DNA from 3 places in the Paenibacillus sp. P46E genome. Region 1 is predicted to be linked to each of the others. Evidence: riboswitches for the same ligand, from Rfam matches in the RefSeq annotation. Region 1 holds a riboswitch; each other region holds the start of a gene.
The links. A riboswitch is a leader RNA that binds a small molecule or an ion and turns the genes downstream of it on or off. The one in region 1 is predicted to bind cyclic di-GMP.
Positions count from the first base shown of each region.

Region 2: another riboswitch for cyclic di-GMP. It lies ahead of A3849_RS04295 (flagellar assembly protein A); the one in region 1 lies ahead of A3849_RS01375 (transglutaminase-like domain-containing protein).
Region 3: another riboswitch for cyclic di-GMP. It lies ahead of A3849_RS06255 (bifunctional diguanylate cyclase/phosphodiesterase); the one in region 1 lies ahead of A3849_RS01375 (transglutaminase-like domain-containing protein).

Region 1 is NZ_LVYZ01000002.1:345-4,953, forward strand. It holds gene A3849_RS01375 (transglutaminase-like domain-containing protein) at 153-962, opposite strand; cyclic di-GMP riboswitch class I at 976-1,057, opposite strand; cyclic di-GMP riboswitch class I at 1,132-1,213, opposite strand; gene A3849_RS01380 (class D sortase) at 1,337-1,990, opposite strand; gene A3849_RS01385 (GtrA family protein) at 2,064-2,468, opposite strand; gene A3849_RS01390 (glycosyltransferase family 2 protein) at 2,458-3,447, opposite strand; gene A3849_RS01395 (glycosyltransferase family 39 protein) at 3,652-4,609, opposite strand, start outside.
Region 2 is NZ_LVYZ01000014.1:164,046-168,654, reverse strand. It holds gene A3849_RS04300 (FUSC family protein) at 1-1,058, shown strand, start outside; cyclic di-GMP riboswitch class I at 1,362-1,455, shown strand; gene A3849_RS04295 (flagellar assembly protein A) at 1,559-3,445, shown strand; gene A3849_RS04290 (flavin reductase family protein) at 3,545-4,147, opposite strand; gene A3849_RS04285 (DMT family transporter) at 4,161-4,609, opposite strand, start outside.
Region 3 is NZ_LVYZ01000027.1:71,456-76,064, reverse strand. It holds gene A3849_RS06255 (bifunctional diguanylate cyclase/phosphodiesterase) at 89-2,959, opposite strand; cyclic di-GMP riboswitch class I at 3,031-3,126, opposite strand; gene A3849_RS06250 (ABC transporter ATP-binding protein) at 3,364-4,609, opposite strand, start outside.

The DNA of each region.
Region 1 (4,609 bases):
CGCATTTGCTTAGCAGTGCTCCAACAACGCTTACTTATAATACCCTATTGTCATATGAAAAAGCAACCCTTTTAAAAAAGAAAGATAACCCACTTAATTTTTAAGTGAGTTATCTTCAAGTCGAGCTTATATTCATGTCACTTCTACTTATATTAGTAGAACTTAGCTGCTGAGTATTTGCTTGCTACTTTAATCAATCCTGTAGCCTGGTTACTCTTGCCCAGTCCAGCATCGACTGTAGTATCAATAGTTACCCACTTGCCGTTAATCAAAACTTCATTCCAAGCGTGGTAGGAAGTCACATAGCTCGTGTTCCCCATTACCAGCTTAGCAGGTATACCTTGACTGCGAAGCATGGTTGCGAACAATGAGGCATAATCGTAGCAAATACCTTTTTTGGTGATGAGTGTATTATCATTGTTCGGAATATAATCTGTCGTAACCGTAGAGGCCAGAGTATAGTCATATTTCACATTGGAAACGATGAAGTCGTAGATTGCTTTCACCTTTTGTTCGTCGGTGGTCAAGCCCTCTGTCAACTGGGCGGCTTTGAGAACTGATTTATCGGAAGAACTCCACTTCACATTCTGTACAGAGCTCAAATATACGGCGTTAGCATTGTCCAGGCTCAGATCTACTGTTTCTGAAGAAACAACTTTGTATTTGTTGCCGGTAGTGTTCTCCAAAACCGAAACCTTGTAAGAGCCATTACCTTGCTGCAATGGAAAAGTTTCAGTTGGCTTCGATGCATATAGATTGTAAGTGTAGCTGTTATTGTCCTTGGTGATCATCAGCTTAATACGTTTGTCCTTCGGTACGTCATAAGATACTGCGATTACACCTTGGTTCAGCTGTGATGTATTTAACCAGCCTGTTTCCGTGCTGGCAGCTTCTGCCGAGCCTACTTGGACGGAAGTGACGACTACAAACAGTGTCAATAACATAAGATAGATCTTTTTCATGGATAAAACCCCTTTCGGTAGCTGGCTGCCATCCATTGAGGGAAGGCCCTTTAGCTTTGCGTCCCTACCTTTCGATAGGTTTGCCGTTATCGTATAAGCTTTATCTGTTCTCACTTCTAAAAGTGATCTACTAGATTCATATTAAGACTAAACAAAAAAAGCCTCTTCATTCGGTAGCTGGCTGCCATCCATTGAGGGAAGGCCCTTTAGCTTTGCGTCCCTACCTTTCGATAGGTTTGCCGTTATCGTGCTTAGCTTTTATAGTTATATACTACCATATTCATCTCTATATACAAGATCTAAATCACTAGATTCCCATTATTTATTGATAAAATTTTTACAATACCGGATTTTCGAGCCCCTGCTTGTCGAAATTAGGACAACTTAGCGTGGATAATCAGCCGATGGGTTGGATTAACCAATGGATCACAAGTAATTAGTGTGAGTATTTTGTCATCACCCCGGCCATTCAAGACGGAAACATCCGTAGGTTCAACAATCGAGATATCGTATACTACATAGCGGTAATCATGCCCACTTGTCTGTACGGATATGCTATCGCCGATCGCAACTTCATTCAATCTGTTAAAAAGCCGGCCGGCCGTTCTTGATCTGTGTGCTGCAATCGCAGCATTACCAACCTGCCCAATTGCAGCAGTCTCTTGCATATGAGCGGCAGCATGTTTCATATTGGCTTTGGTGGCGCCCTCCAGGATAGGGAGCTTCAGATTGATTTTATCGATCTGGATGATGCCTGTGATCTTCCCACCCAACCGGATTTCAGGGGATGGGGGTTCCGTCGCCTCCGCCTGATCCCCAGAGGATTCCTCTGCAAGAAGCTGGGTGACTTCGGCGTACTGCTTGCTCAGATCGGACGGCGGAGACGTTGAAGGCGCACTTTCACTAAATGCCTGTTCAGCTTCTTCCAGCAGCTTCTGCTGCTGCCAATCGTTGTACCACTCGTTAGCTTTGGGGTACAGCATAATCAGAATCCCGGCAAGAATAATAAGATAAGAGAACTTGCGCATGAACATCACCTCCGTAAGTTAGTTTGTGCAGCCCCTGGCAGAAAGGACTGTCCCCACATTTGAAGTAGACTTTTCAAAATACCCATTTCCGGCTTCCGAAAAAATTGATAATCACGGTTACACCGGTAACCAGCACTTTGGCAATCAGCACCTGAAGACCGAAGCGGTCTGTCAGCAAATGCATAAGCAGCACCGAAATGCCCAGCACCACGAGGTTAAGTACAATAAACCTAACCAGTTGCATCCGGTCAAAGCCGTTCTGACTCCCGCGGTTGTGGTCCTTAAAAGTCACTTTTTTATTCCATATAAAACTGTTGGCTGTACCGGTGCTGTATGAAATAATCTGTGCCGGTGTATTTACCATACCAAGCGAATGCAACAGGGTAAATACAGCGAAATCAATCAATGTATTCAGCAGGCCTACGGCATTGAATTTCAAAAACTGGACAAAGCCTGCATTCATTTTTTTATTTAACATAATCGCTTTCCTTCCGCATGTCCGCGCGCTCTACATCCCTATCTATGTCACCATAGCCCTTAGTCTCGCGCACGATATACAGCGGTCTATCCTTGGACTCATCATAAATCCGCCCGATATATTCGCCAATTACACCAAGCAGCATGAGCACAATACCGTTAAACAGCAGGTTGACGCCAACGATAGAAGCCCAGCCCGGGACGGTCCAAGAAGTGAAAACCCTTTGGAATAAAACAAAGAATAAATAAAGGAAGCTGGAGAAGGAAAGAAAAAAGCCAACATATGAGGCGATTTTCAGCGGTTTATGGGAAAAGGAGGTGATGCCGTCGAGCGCAAACCGGATCATTTTCTTCAGGGGGTATTTGGTTTCGCCGGCAAAACGCTCTTCACGGACGTATTCCACCATGGTCTGCCGGAAGCCCACCCAGCTTACCAGCCCTCGCACATAACGGTTCTTCTCCTTCAGACCGCGCAGCACATCGCATACTTTACGGTCAATCAAACGAAAATCCCCTGTATCTGTAGGAATATCCACACTTGTCATGCTGCTCAGCAAACGATAGAAGATCTTCGCAGTTGCTTTTTTGAAAAAAGTCTCTCCGTGGCGTTTGAGCCGCTTGGCATAAACAACATCATAGCCCTCTTTCCACTTCGCGATCATCTGCAAAATAACCTCTGGCGGATCCTGGAGGTCCGCATCAATAACCACGACCGCCTCGCCTTCAGCATAATCCATCCCCGCCGTGATCGCTACCTGATGGCCAAAGTTGCGTGAGAAATCGATCAGCTTGACATGCTCATCTTGACGGCTGACTCCGCGCATAATCTCGGCTGTACGGTCCCGGCTTCCGTCGTTGACGAAGACCAGCTCGTAGGAATCGCCGCAACCGTCCATTACCTTTTTGAGACGCTCATACGTATGCTGAATGACTTCCTCCTCATTGAACATGGGGACAATTACACTATATCTGGCTTTCACCTTTGTTCCTCCTAAAAGTTTTGTGAGCCCATGCATCCATCCGAATCGCTTCGTTCAAAACTTGCTTCGGAAGCATAAACCTAGGTTTTGTCAGCATATGCTTCCAGATCGGCTCCATACAACACCGCCCATAGAAGCATATGCCTAGTTATTTACTATATTAATCAAAAGATATAAAGCTGCTTCACACACATTGCTAGACCACTAGAATACCCAGGAAGGGAACCAGCGCAGCATAACGTCCACATACTCTTTACTGACCTGCATACCAGACAGTACGGGATAAAACAATACAAAGAGCAATGCGGCACCGGCCACATAGGCATAACGCATGTAGCGGGCTTCGGGGTATTTGCTGTCGAACAGCTTCATGATATATACAATGGCAAGAATCATGAACGGAACCATCGCAAAATAGTGGTAAAGGAATGTCTCACGCGGCACCAGCATCCACGGTACATACTGCGAGAAGAACCCGATCCAGATCATGTACAGGTTCTTGTCCTTGCGCTTCACTGTAAACCAGACCGCAGCCAGCATAGCAAAGACTCCGGTCCACCAGATCAGCGGATTCCCCATCGTGACAATACTGCTGACCTGGCCTTCGGGCAGGCCTTCTCCCCCACTGAAGAACCATACCGGCCGCTTCATGAATGGCCACTCCCACCAGGAAGAAGCGAACGGATGGGTGGCAACAAGCTGGCTGTGGTAATCATACATATTCTTCTGAGCTTGGATCAGGCCTTTGAAGGTGTAGCCATCCGCCGAGACGGACAGTACAGGGATAAAGGACAGGCTATAGATGATGCCAGGAATAATTACAAAGAACAACAGACAGCTAAGCAGGGTAATGATAGTATTCTTCCAGAATGACCCAACAGCAGTGTGGCAGGCGGCTTTCAACTCCTGGTCCCCTACTCTACCCTCAGACAGCAAGCGCCCCGCCGCTTTATATTCTCTATAGCGTTCAAACAAGCCAAGCGCCAGCATAATAGCGAGTCCGGCTCCTCCATAGATTACGATCCATTTGGAGGCAACGCCGATTCCGAAGAACAGACCCGACCAGAATAGCGGGACCAGCGTCTGGCGCAGCGGTACACGATAGAAGTTCATTGTGAAATACCGCTGCATGAAATAGAACATCAACATAATGAAGAATACG
Region 2 (4,609 bases), on a different contig from region 1:
CTTTATATATGATACGCGTTACACTGGCTGCTTCACTCTCCTGGCTGACGGTACACACCTTGTATGGAGACAGCTACTTATATTTCGCTCCACTGGCGGCGATTCTGATCACTCAGGGGAGCGTCAAGGCTTCCTTTGAAAAAGGTGTATACCGGATGACCGGCGTTGTGCTGGGCGGAATTGTGAGCTTGATCGTGGGACGATTCTTCGATGTCGGAGCACTCTCCATTCTGCTGATGCTGCTGGTTGGCATCGGAATCGCGACTGCCTGCCGGATTAATATCCAAGCCATCTCCCAGGTCGGTGTAACCTCTGTTCTGGCCCTCACCTTCTATCATGACCATTATATCGAGTGGCGGGTCGCCGAAACGCTTATCGGAGTCATTATTGCTCTAATCATCAATATGATTATCGTTCCGCCCAAGGGGTTCGTCAAGGTCAAGGGCTTGGCATTCGAAGGCAGTCTACTGCTGGCTGATGCCCTAAGCGGCCTTGCGGGTGGCGGACGGGGAGCGCCTCAGGTTTCGGATACGTTGGCACGTTCCGCTTCGCTGCTGGCGAGGAGCGAGCAGCAGCAAAAGGAGCTGCATTATACCTTAACGCATTACCAGTGCCGCAGCGAGCTTCGCGGACTCTCCCAGGCTACCGCACATCTCAAGCAAATTCAATGCTATGTCAAGGAGATCAGCTCAGAGATTGCGTTGCTGCCAACACATCATGCCGCGTCTGACTGGATGGCGGAGATCGTAAACGCCACCGCAGACTGCATCGCTCTCTATGGTACCAAAACACTCTCAGATGCCGAAAGCCAGCATCCGCTTCCCGAGTCATTGCGCCGGGCCCGCGACCTTCAGCTAGCCTGGTTCTCGGAGCTGCAGGGACAATGCTCACTGACCTCCATCCGCGATCTCGGCGCGGTCTTCTCCCACCTGAACCGGGTGCTGGAGGAAATCGAACAGGCCGACTACGTGGTGATATCAGCCGCACCGCAGAACAGCAAGACAGAGGCTACCCGCGCTATGCACTTCATACAAAAAGGACTCTCCCACAAGCTTTAGGCTTGGGAGCGTCCTTTTTTTCTGGAATATCGGCCATACTCCCCCGCAAAATCCCCTTTTAATTCAGAATTCAATAAATAGAAAAAATCCTTAATTACATTTAATTTACAATAAATCAACAATTAGCTACATTTATCATTATTTATAGTCTAAATCAATTATTCCAGTTGAAAATTCGCTACTTAAGTACTAGAATTAATGTTGTTTACTGAAGTTTTTATTGGACAGAGTGCCAGTATTGACCAGTTTTTTGTCGATTACAGTCGATTTAATGGGCCTTGTACTGAGTATATATCATTGATCTATTCCTAAAGGCAAACTGTCTGAAAGGACAGGACGCAAAGCCATGGGCCTAAGAGTACAGGTATTGCTGTTTTATGGTCGCCAGGTTGCCAATAGAGACGCCATTTGGTCGGATATCCCAAGATATCGCATCACGGCTCCATGATGTTCTTTTCTGTACAGATACCATTGATTATACGAAAAGTGAGGTTACGAGAATGCCGCAGCATATTATCGAACGTTCACGGTACGAGTTCATTGCTTCCATGCTTCTTGGAAAGCACAATCTCATGGATCTTTATTCTGTGGATGCTCAGACGTTTGGCGGAACAGACAGAGCGAAGAACGGCGTTATCATTATCCAGAACAACCAAATTTTCATCACGCCTCCTCTGCCTGGCGGCATGCCCGCTGTAATTTCAGCTGTCCATCCCGTAATCCTTAAGATCAATGGCCAAACCCTCACAGAGCCAACGCCAATCACGTCTGCAGATGATCTCACCTGGGAGATTTGCGAGAAGCCACAATACCAGATTACTGTATCCGATGATAAGCTCAAAGTGTACTTTACGCTTTACCGTGCCGAAAGATATGCCTGGAATCTGGTCAACAGTCCGGCTTCAGCCAATGTCACGGTCCGTGCAGAAATGAACCGTGATTCCTTGTTGTCCGTTCTGTCGATAGCGCAGATTATGTCTGGCTTTGAGAAAAGATCCATTGTCAGCTCGCTCAACATCCCCGCTCTCTATGAAGAACTGAACAACCCGACCTATCTTCCTGTCTGCATAGCAGAAGGCAAGGCTCCCGTACCCGGGACCAATGCGAGACTGGAGCTGCTGTTTCAGAAGAAGATAGACAATGCCTTCAAAGGGACCTGCCCTTCTGATGATGAATCCAGCCACTATGAATTCCTTACTGTAGAAGAAGGCGAAGTGTTTGCACAGAAGCTCCCACCCCAAGAGGGCCTTCCCGGATTCACCGTGTATGGCGGTGTCCTTCCCCCGCCCCCACCGCGGGACCTTACTCTATTGACCGGACACTATGCGGTACTGCTTCCAGGGGGACAGATCGCTGCCCGCTGTAAAGGCAGACCGCGCATTACCGGATACGGAACCTTTGTAAAAACGATTGATTTCCCCCAAACCTATAGGGTTCCGCAGAATGATGCCGTGGAACCTGCCACCATCAGGTTCGCGGGAGATATTATTGCAGCTCATCCTCTGAACAAGAACACGGTTATTGAAGCCCTGGGTAATGTATACATATACGGTGACGTTCACCACTCCAGAATCTCGGCAACAGGCAGTATATTTATCAGCGGCAAAGCAGTCGATAGTGAATTGTACGCCGGAGCGTTCGGCGCCGCACACCACCGTCTGTGCAGCTTTTCCGAGCTGCTGATCCAAGAGATCTCCAGTCTGAGGGAAGCCGCTAAGAACCTTGCCGAGACGGTCGAGTCCACGATGCAGACCGTTAAGTACGGCTTAGTCATTATGCTGCTGCTGGAGAGCAAATATGATCATCTTCCCCTTTTAATTAACGATATGCGGGAACTGTTGTCGGACTTGAGCGCTGACTACCCCCAGGATACCAAAATTGTGAGGCACATGATGGATATCTTTCTGAAACCCGGACATTTTACCGACCTCATTACGGATGCGGGAATAGGCTCTTTTCTGAGCCTGCTTAAAAACCTTATCGAGGGCATCTCCCTCATGCAGGAGGAGCAAGTCCGGATCGATATTTCGGGGGCACTGAACAGCATCATTAAATCCGGCGGAGATATTCATATTCATGGGGAAGGGATTGGCCGTAGCACGCTGTGTTCCTGCGGCGATATTTATTTTGCAAAGGACGGTTCCATGTGCTCCGACTCTGCTATGGAAGCAGAGGGAACGATCACAGCTCAGAATGTCAGCGGAGAGTCCCTTCCCGGATCGCTCCTTGTGGCAGGTCAACAAATCACAGCGAGCACCATTCATAATGCATCAATAACCATAGACGGGTATTCCTTGGAGATTGCTAACCCTGACGGAGGAGTTATCTTTACAGCCAAGAGCTTGAAACAGAAATGCAAAGAATCAGGGGCTGTCCCCGTCGAATAACCACCAGAATCCTCTACATACAGCATGAATCGCCAAAAGAAACAAAGAGACCCTGCAGAGCCGCGTGGCGGCATCCTGCAGGGTCTCTTTGCCGGACACTCAAGATTCGTACTGGGGTCTTTCCAGCTCAAACGTCCGGCCGATAGCCGCATATGAAGCTCCGGCAAGACGGCTGACCGGCTTCAGCTTCGCAGCGTCAATGCGCCCGCCCTGAATCAGTTCATCCTCTATATAGAAGCAGAGCACTTCGCCGACCAGCATATCGCAGTGTCCCAGCTCCACATGCCGTACGAGACGGCATTCCATGGCGATCCTACACTCCTCTATACGCGGAACCCGGATCATCTGCCCGGGTATTGGCGTAAGTCCAGCCAATTCCACCTCGCTGATGCCTTCAGGGGCATTGATCGAGGTATGATTAATGGCGCCAACATTATCCTCGTCCACGATATGTACAACAAACTCTCCATTCACCAGAATATTGCTTGCGGTATGCTTCATCTCTCCGGTGGCCTTGCGCACACAGGAGATCATAATCATTGGAGGTTCATCATTCACAATATTAAAAAAGCTAAACGGGGCGGCGTTCACTACGCCATGTTCGTTCATCGAGGTGACAAAGGCAATGGGCCGCGGAATAATGCTGCCGATCAGCAGCTTGTAGTTATCATGCGCCGTTTGTTCAGAAGCTTTGATATACATGGTATACCTCCAATTAATGAGTAGGACGTCTTAGGGTTCTTCGGCTTATTCTAACATTAACGAGAACAATGCTGCTTACAATAAGCAGGAGGCCAATCACCAGATTCAAGGTAATCTGCTCATGCAGCAGCACTACACTTGAACCGATGGAGATTAACGGAATCAGGAAGGTGAACGAACCTACTCTGCCCGCCTCCCCATCCTTAATAAGATTGAAATATACCATCCAGCCCAGGGCAATCACAAATACGGAAATAAACAGGGTGTTCAAGATAAAAGCCGCATTCCATGTGATATCCGCCCAGCTCTCGGTCACTGACCCTGCGGCCAGCAGAATGATGCCGCCGATCATAATCTGCATGGCGGTCATCCAGAGCATATCTACCCGCGCCGCATTGCGTTTGGTATAGACCGTGGCAAACGCCCAACTGAGCGCACTGGCCAAGGCGAGTACAATTCCCT
Region 3 (4,609 bases), on a different contig from region 1:
GGAGTCGAACCCCTGTCCGAAGATAACGGCACATAAGTTTCTACGAGTGTAGTTACAGTTTTGATGTCACTCGTGTATCGGCACTCCCTTATAAGAAGTTCCTTACCTCTTCACATTGTACTGGCTTGCTTATTAAATATCCCTGGACATCGTCACACTCCAATTCACGGAGCAAGTTCAATTGTGCCTCCGTTTCAACGCCTTCCGCGACAACTTTTAAACCGATGCCATGTGCGAGGAAAATGATAGCTTTCACAATGGAAACATCATTGGATTGGCTCTGAATGTTACGAACGAAGGACTGATCCATTTTAAGGAAATCGATTGGGTAGTTCACAAGATAGTTCAATGAAGAATACCCAGTGCCAAAATCATCAATGGAGATCTTAACGCCTAACTTTCTTATCTCCTGTAAAGTGGAGAGTACCTGATCTTCATTGTTCATACTTATATTTTCAGTAATCTCCAGCTCCAAGTATCGTGGATCAAGCTGGGTCTCGTTCAAGATGCCAAAGATGTTCCGAACCAAATCCTTATCCTTGAATTGCCTTACGGATAGATTAACGGAGACACAGACTGGCTTGTAGCCCTCATTCTGCCAAGCTTTATTCTGCGAACAAGCTGTCCGTAACACCCATTCTCCAATAGGGCTAATCAGTCCGCTTTCTTCGGCAATCGGTATAAATTCCGCGGGGCTAATCATGCCCTGAACTGGATGGCGCCATCGAATCAGAGCCTCTATTCCGATAATTTGGCCTGTCTTCAATTCCATCCGGGGCTGATAGAATAATTCAAACTCATGATTATCTAAAGCTTTATGAAGCATTGTCTCCAAGCTCATTTGGTTTGACAATGACGTATTAAGCTTCCCCTCATAGAAACTATAACCATTACGCCCTGCCTTTTTAACCATGTACATCGCTTGATCTGCATTCTTAATAAGTTCCATCCCACTGTCTCCATCCCTTGGAAAGAGGCTGATACCAATACTTGGTGTGGTATACACCTCGTGATCACTTAGCGAAATGGGTATCTTAAATGCCGCAAGAACAGCTTGGGCAATTTGTTCCGATTGTTCACGGGTCACATTGGGAAGTAAGGCGATGAATTCATCTCCACCCATTCTTGAGAGGATCGCATCCTGACCAAGACATTCTTGAACCCTCACAACTACCAGCTTTAATAACTGATCGCCATTTATATGACCGAATGTATCATTTACCATCTTAAACCGATCGAGATCGATGAACAGGACTGCGGCTGTATGACCATGGTCGCCGGCTTCCTCCAAGTAAGCTTGTAATCGTTGATTAAAGGAGACTCTATTGGGTAAGCCGGTCAAGCTGTCGTAATAGGCGAGGTGTTGAATCTCAGCAAACATGCTTTGAAGTCTGGTGGCCATATCCTTGCTGTTAGATATAAGCGTATTAATTTCTTTTATAAAGCTGCCTTTCCAGTTCACAATCTGGTTCTCGGCTATTTTCTCAGGTAAATTAGTGGTTGTGTAGGTTAAAAGCTTAATCGGTCGAACAATGATTTCACTGATTACATTAGAAATAAAAATAAATATCAATCCACAGGCCAATAAAATACTGAATATTTTTATGTAGTAGCTATACAAGCGGTCACGATAGGGGGCAATCGGTGTCTCGACAATAATACTCCAATCACCCATTTGCGGAATTGTCATGATCTTGAAATAGGAGGATTCTCCCCATCTGTTCATTGGATTTCTGATAGCATCCGGGAACCAGTGATACAAACCGCCAATTATTTCACTTACTTCGCCCCTTTCTGCCCAGTTATACGGGTTCATAACGGCCAGATCATCACGAGTACTCGCAATAACCCTGTCATTCCGGTCTACGATTGTGACATTCATTAGTCTATTATTCGCCAGCTTTTTTAACTCCGTTGTAACATAGTTAAGATTTAGAACACCTACGACCGCCCCTGTAAATTCGCCGCTAATCATAATAGGGGAGCCCACAACGACAATGGGTTCGGCAACGCAACCTCTTCCAAGAAACACATCGGAAACAACGAATTGGTGTTTTTCTCTCATATATTCAAAGTAAGGCCGATCCGAGAAGTTTAAGCCAATCGTTGAATTTCCTTTGTTATTTAGTAATGGAGAGAACAGCTTTGTAACTCCGTTGCGATCAGCAATGTATGAAGTAGTAAAATCCGGATATAACGCCAGTAGATAAGCCATTTGGCGCTGCAGTGAATCCATCTCTTCCATCCTATTCTCAGCCGCCACCATCGATAAAGTATTCACTGCGGCAACATGAACTTCTCCCCACTCTGTGAGATCATTGCGGATGATAGCGGAATCTCGTTCAGTCTCTGACTTTATTTTTTCATTCATGTTGTGATACTGTTCATGACCGATCATCACCGTCACCAGAAGCAAAGTTATAAAGGCAAACGTGACAAATATGTTGAAAAGCACATCATGAAGAGAGCTCGACATCTTGCGTTTTTGGAATGATGGCCATTTAATAAGAGGCAGATAAGTAAAGATTAAACTGGAAATCAGTACATTTAAAATACCATTCACGGCATCCTTAAGCACAACCAGCAAGGAAGCGGTGAAATTCATATCCAGGGCATAACGATAGAATACCCATATGAGAGGCATCCCTAAAATCATCCAATATAGGCTATCAATAAGAACAATCCTTTTCCCTCTGTAGAAGACGCCGACAAATAAAGTTTCCAGCACAAAAACAAGCATAGCGTAAGGGTGATTCCAAAGAAACAAAGTGTAACCATTTACAATAGCCGATGCCACTAAAGCCCATTTAAGACCATATATCCGCAATATCAAAAAAGTAAATATACTACCGAAGATAAAATTGACCCCCAGCAATAGGGATAGGTTGAGCATATTACCTAGTAGTCCAAAAATAATCAGAGCTATGATAAATACAATCGACTTTTTAAATATACTCAATGTTCCCCCACCTTATGAATCAGGCCCATTGCAACAAAAAACCTCTCCCGAAAAGGAGAGGTTTCCTTGCCTTCGGTAACTGGCTGGCATAACATATCCAAATTGGAAATGTAATAGCCCCTGTAGTTTTGCGACCCCGTTTTTCAACGAGTGTGCCCTATTATTATTGAGATTATCTGAAAGAAAATACATTATTCGACATTAATCTACAAGCTGACACTAATTATAATTTATACTGCTGAGTGTTACAACCAATTTTTACATTTCTGTATGGCACCATTCATCTCAACGCCACGTATAATTCAAAACAGCCACTAAAACTAAAAAGACACCCCTTAAGGTGTCTTCACTAATACTCCATATGGAGCCGAACCGTGGCTTGTTAAATCCACAATTCGCCGATGTCACATGTTAAGATGTTTAGATACGCTGTTCTGTTCTACCACAACGTCATTATTTACCTCATAATACTGCGCTTGAGCATACCATAGCTCATGGTACTTTCCGCTCTTGTTGGAAACTAGCGCATCATGACTGCCTCTTTGAATTAGCTCGCCTTCGTGAAATACAGCAATATCGTCGCAGAAGCGGCAGCTAGATAGACGGTGCGAGATGTAAATTGCCGTTTTATTGCCGACGATCTCGTTAAATTTCGAATAAATCTCAAATTCGGCTACCGGGTCGAGTGCGGCAGTCGGCTCATCAAGGATGATAATCGGTGCATCCTTATACAGCGCGCGTGCTAGCGCAATTAATTGCGCTTCTCCACCGGAGATTTCTACACCCTTTTCGTCAAAGTCCTTGTATAAGCATGTTTCAGTTCCGCTCGGCATTGTGCTATACCGCTTCATGAAGCCCGCTTCCGTTAGGTATGCCTCAACCTTGGCCTTAGAGTAATCGACCCTGGTCGCTACATTCTGACCTAAACTGAATGAAAACAGCTTGAAATCCTGAAAAACAACCGAAAAAATCGACATATACTCTTCATGACTATACTTCTTAATGTTAATACCGTTGAGTAGAATTTCCCCTTCAGCCGGATCATATAGCCGACAAAGCAGCTTGATGAAGGTTGTCTTACCGCTTCCGTTCATACCCACAACCGCGAGCTTTCCGCCAACTTTAAATTTGAGCGATACGTTACGAAGCGTCTCCTGTTCTGACGAAGGGTATTTGAAGGAGACATTTCGAAACTCGATTTCGTAATCATTATCGCCATCAACGCATAGCGCACGCTTTTCAACGGGGAGCGAACCCTGGTACATTTTTGAGGGGATATCTAAAAAGTCGAAATAGATCCTCATACTTTCGTTATTTGCGCGAAGTACAGCGAGCTCAGTCATGAAGCTTGTAAAAGCGCCGGTAAACTGATTTATGCTTCCCACATACTTTACAATAGAACCAACCCCGAACAATCCCGCCAATGCTTTTAATCCGACAAACAGATAGACTAGGGTCGTGATCAAAACTGTCGAAATCGTAGTACTGCCCGAATATTTCATTTGAATTTTAGACAGCTTGCTAAACACCACATTAATGTCATTGTACAACGCCATAGATTCGCTTTCGATTAATGCCTTCTGATTATAGATCCGAATGTCTTTTCCTGCGCGATAGGCAGGGAGATAGTTGTTAAAATAATAATTGAAT